DNA from 2 places in the Streptococcus hillyeri genome. Region 2 is predicted to be linked to the other one. Evidence: predicted binding sites of a transcription regulator. Region 2 holds the regulator's gene; the other holds the start of a gene.
What was found. The regulator HrcA, encoded in region 2, represses chaperone genes, less so after heat shock. The targets are predictions, from matches to a motif close to TTAGCACTCNNNNNNNNNGAGTGCTAA.
Positions count from the first base shown of each region.

Region 1 (2,418 bases), 310 kb from region 2:
ATACCTATTTATTACATGCTGAAACCAACCGCTCAAGCCTTTCTGTCGTGACGGATGCTGAGTTTACAGCAACTCCTGATTTTAAGGGCTTGTCAGATTTTGAGATTGAAGAAATTGTTCTTAATGTACCAGATGTTGAGATAGCGCAAGCTTTTTACCAAACCTTAGAACTGCCATTGCGCGTCAATTTTGTAGCGGCACAAGGGGAGGATTTACAAGCAGACCCTGACAGTGTTTGGGATTTAGAGTATTTGGAATTTACATTGCCAGCTGAGGCGGATTTACTAGCATTTCGAGAAACTCTTGAGAGCCTAGGATGTTTAATTGCTTATGCTGACAAGAAACTTGTGGTCATCAAAGACACTAGCAATATTGAAATTTGGTTTAGTAAATAAATGGAACGTATTCTAACGAAAATCCATCAGCAGATAGCTGATAACCTCTACCACGGCGCTAGTTTGGCGATTTATCAAAACGGCATGTGGAGTGAGCATTTTTTAGGAACACAAGACGGGCAAGCGCCCGTTTTTTCAGGTTTAACCTATGATTTGGCGAGTGTCTCCAAGGTTGTAGGGGTTTCTACGATTTGCACTTTCTTGTTAAATAGCGGAGCGATTCAGCTAGATGATCCTCTAGTCAAGCATTATCCTGACTTTCATGATGCCTCAGTAACCCTGCGCCAGCTTTTGACCCATACGACAGGAATTGACCCTTTTATCCCAAATCGTGATCAACTGTCAGAGGTTGAGTTGAAAGAAGCAATCAACCACATTACTGTGACGGATAATAAAGACTTTCTGTATACGGATATTAATTTTCTCTTGCTGGGTTTTATGTTGGAAGAGATTTATGGCTCCAGTCTGAAAACGATTTTTAGTCAGGAAATTTTTGAGCCTTGGCAGATGGTAGAAACTGGTTTTGGTCCTGTTAAGGAAGCTGTGCCTACGGTTAAGGGAATTCATGATGGTGTGGTCCACGATCCTAAAGCGAAAGTTTTTGGGTATCATGCAGGGTCAGCAGGGCTTTTTTCAACCGTCAAAGATTTGGAAATCTTTTGTCGCCATTATCTAGAAGATGACTTTGCTGAAAATCTGTGGACCAATATCAGTCTTGGCAATAAGCCACGTTCTATGGGCTGGAATTTAGATGGTGATTGGATTGACCACACGGGTTACACAGGACCTTTTGTGATGGTTAATCGTAAAACGCAGACTGCCGTCATCTTTTTGACCAACCGCACCTTTGAATACGATGACCGTCCTCTTTGGATTGCGAAGAGACGGAAACTGAGAGATGTGATTAAGACTTCTTTAACAGATTGAAAAAGCTCCTAAAGATAGGAGTTTTTTTCTTGACTAATCCTGACTAAGTGATAGAATAGACTTTATAAGAATTAGCAATCGGTGTGATAGAGTGCTAAAAATGAAATTGTAGCTCGAAAGCAGCTCTGCTATTTTATAAAAGACTAATAATGGAGGATAAAGATGTTAAAACCATTAGGTGACCGTGTGGTCGTGAAATTTGAAGAAGTAGAAGAAAAAACAGTGGGTGGCTTTGTCCTAGCGGGTGCCTCACATGATGCGACCAAAGTCGCTACGGTTGTTTCAGTAGGAGACGGTATCCGTACGCTTAACGGTGATTTGGTAGCACCAAGTGTAGCAGCAGGAGATAAGGTTCTTATTGAAAGCGGTGCGGGTATTGAAGTCAAAGATGGTGATGAGAAAGTAACCATCGTCCGTGAAGCAGATATTGTAGCGATTGTGGAATAATAAGAATATAAGAAAGGATAGAAAGGAGAGAGGGTAGCCTGTATGAGTTTAACTGAATACGGGCTACGGACGGCTGCAAAAAGATGAACTTCAACTAGACGCTAGCGTCGTCATTGAGTTCCCTATTTTGCTATTGTCCGTTTAACGCCCTCTATATCTTAATTATGGCAAAAGAGATTAAATTTTCAGCGGATGCGCGTGAGGCAATGGTCCGTGGTGTTGATATTTTAGCAGATACGGTAAAAGTTACCTTGGGTCCTAAGGGACGTAATGTGGTGCTTGAAAAAGCCTTTGGGTCACCACTGATTACTAATGATGGGGTAACCATTGCTAAAGAAATTGAATTAGAAGATCATTTTGAAAACATGGGAGCGAAACTCGTTTCAGAAGTGGCTTCAAAAACCAATGATATTGCGGGTGACGGGACGACAACAGCAACTGTGCTCACACAAGCTATCGTTCGTGAAGGTCTTAAAAACGTGACAGCTGGTGCCAACCCAATTGGTATCCGTCGTGGGATTGAAACAGCTGTTGCGACTGCTGTTGAAGAATTGAAAACTATCGCACAACCTGTTTCAAACCGTGAAGCTATTGCACAAGTTGCTGCGGTATCATCACGTTCTGAAAAAGTAGGTGAGTACATCTCAGA
Region 1 covers NZ_CP163513.1:456,927-459,344, forward strand. The annotation lists gene AB6M99_RS02305 (CppA N-terminal domain-containing protein) at 1-395, shown strand, start outside; gene AB6M99_RS02310 (serine hydrolase domain-containing protein) at 396-1,322, shown strand; gene groES (co-chaperone GroES) at 1,485-1,769, shown strand; gene groL (chaperonin GroEL) at 1,934-2,418, shown strand, end outside.
Region 1: groES (co-chaperone GroES) is a predicted target of HrcA. The motif match lies at 1,394-1,420, and genes of this name have one in related genera.

Region 2 (2,418 bases):
CTTTCAGCGCTTGGATAAGGCTATCACGCGTCATTTCAAGGCCTTTTTTGACATCGTCTGTCAGACCTTCAACAGCTAGGGCACGCTCTAAATTATCCAAACTTGGCAAGATTTTTTTAGCCAAGTCTTGTGAGCGATAGCGTTGCAATTGTTGACGCTCTTCATTAGCTCGGCGCTGAATGTTTTGCATTTCGGCATGCGCACGGAGGTATTTATTTTCAAAATCCTCAGCACGCTCATTAGCCAATTCTAATTCTGATTTTTCAGGAACTTCTGTTGTCTCTTCCACCACTTCCTCAGCGGTTTCGACAGCTTCTTCCTGAAGTTCTTCGTTTTTTACTTCTTCTGACACAAGGTGCCTCCTTAACTTCTTAATAAATGCTTTCATCTCTAATGCACTTCATAGTGGTTACTATTGAGATAGCGATAGTAATCGGTCAACTTAGCAACCATCACGCGGCTGATAATATTGATGAGACTCACTATCCTACGATAATCCATCTCGACAGGACCAATCAAGCTCATCAGCGCCATCCCCCGGTAAGGAATAAGAAATTGATGGCTAATCACCGTCAACTCCGATAGCGCAGGCTCCTTGCTCTCTGCGACTTGCACTTTGGTCATTTGCTCTTGGGAAATGGCAGAGCGTAATTCTAGTGCGACCCTTTGTTCATTATCTAGGAACTGATAGATGGCTAGATTAGCATACGTTAGCGCAGCTATTTTTCCAGCAACAAAAACCGTTTCCTTAAAGAGATGACTAAAAATGTAATCAAAAAGTGGTAAGACATTATCGATGGTTTTAAAATACTTTTGAACCACCTGAGGAATTTCCGTCCTCAGCTTATAATGGATGTCTAGCACCGCTTTTCCCAAAAAACGCTCATCGATCAACGCTTTAAGAGTGACTAAATCACTGGTCAAGAAATTTTTAGGAATCGCAAACTGCACCGTCACAGGTTTAGACTCATCAAGGGTTAGTACCGCCAGCGCATCGTGGCTCGACAATTGAACGATGTCAAAGCCTGTTAGCCTCTGACGAGTCGGCTCAACATCCTGAACAATCGCTGTATAACCTGTCATTTCCGACAATAGGTTGCTCGCCGCACCGAGAATGTCATCCAGTTTAAACGCTTCAAAATCAAAAGCCTTTATCACCTCATAGACATCCTGCTCATCAATGCTATCTAGATTCAGCGAATGCGTCACAAAATATTGAAAGCCAGCTCGACTAGGCAGACGCCCACTTGACGTATGAGCTTTCTCCAAGAAACCTAATTTCTCAAGCTTTGCCATGTCGTTTCGAATCGTGGCAGAACTCGAAGCAATCAAATCCTGTAAGGCTTTTGAGCCAACCGGCTCACGCGTCTGTGTAAACATCTGAACAATCAAATTCAAAATGTCATTCTGACGTTCAGTTATCATGAGAGACGTCACCTTCTTTCATCTTAGCACTCTTTATATCTGAGTGCTAACTCATGATTCTATTATACTCTTTTTTATGCCCTTGTCAACAAAATTAGCACTCTTTTTACAAGAGTGCTAAAAATCGGTCTAGAGACCTAGTATCATTTTGATTAAGCCATTAAACAGCTATCATACTGCCTGTTGCGCCAATCAGTTATCTTAATATTTAGGAATATTTTTATCCTTAACAAAAATCAAAAATTACTTTTTAAAGTCAATTAGTTTTTATTTAGTATTTTTGTTAACACTTCTCCTAATGTGGTGTGGGGCGGAAGCGACCTCCTACAGAGTTCCATTCCTTCTTGGCAAGCCTAGATCTCACTCTCTGGTTTCTTAGCTTAGGCTGAAACTGTCCACTGGACAGTTTCACTCCCACATCCGCACAGCCCCAAAGGTCTGGGAGACCTTTGGAGGTTGGAAATAAGATGAACGAAGTTCATCACATTCGTATAGGATGGCCGCTAACGATTGCGTGGTAGCAAAATAGTCCAGTGGACTATTTTAGGTGGACACTTGAAAATGAAAAAGTGTCCAGTTAGGACTTCCAATCAACCACTGCGTCAATCTGTTAATGTTAATGCCATTAAAAATAGAAGGTTGAGATATTTTATGTCCCAACCTCTTTTTCTATGTTTAGAGATACCAAAGGTTAGTCTAAGTGTCAAGTAAAACACTAACATACTTAACATTTATATCATTCGAAAGTGATAATGTAATTGAAAGAACCATGTATTTACTTTACTTTTTTGTATATTCATTTTATAATGTATATACAAAAAACGAGGTGGAATCATGAATGTTATTTTAAGAAAAACAGGAAACAGCACTGTCATCACAATTCCAAATAAAATTAAAGAAACACTTGGAGCAGAAATTGGCGAAGAAATTGAATTTGTCACTTCAGGAAATAATGTCATCATCCGTAAAGCCAAGCCAAAATTTGATTTCGAC
Region 2 covers NZ_CP163513.1:142,639-145,056, reverse strand. The annotation lists gene grpE (nucleotide exchange factor GrpE) at 1-388, opposite strand, end outside; gene hrcA (heat-inducible transcriptional repressor HrcA) at 391-1,425, opposite strand; gene AB6M99_RS00815 (AbrB/MazE/SpoVT family DNA-binding domain-containing protein) at 2,260-2,418, shown strand, end outside.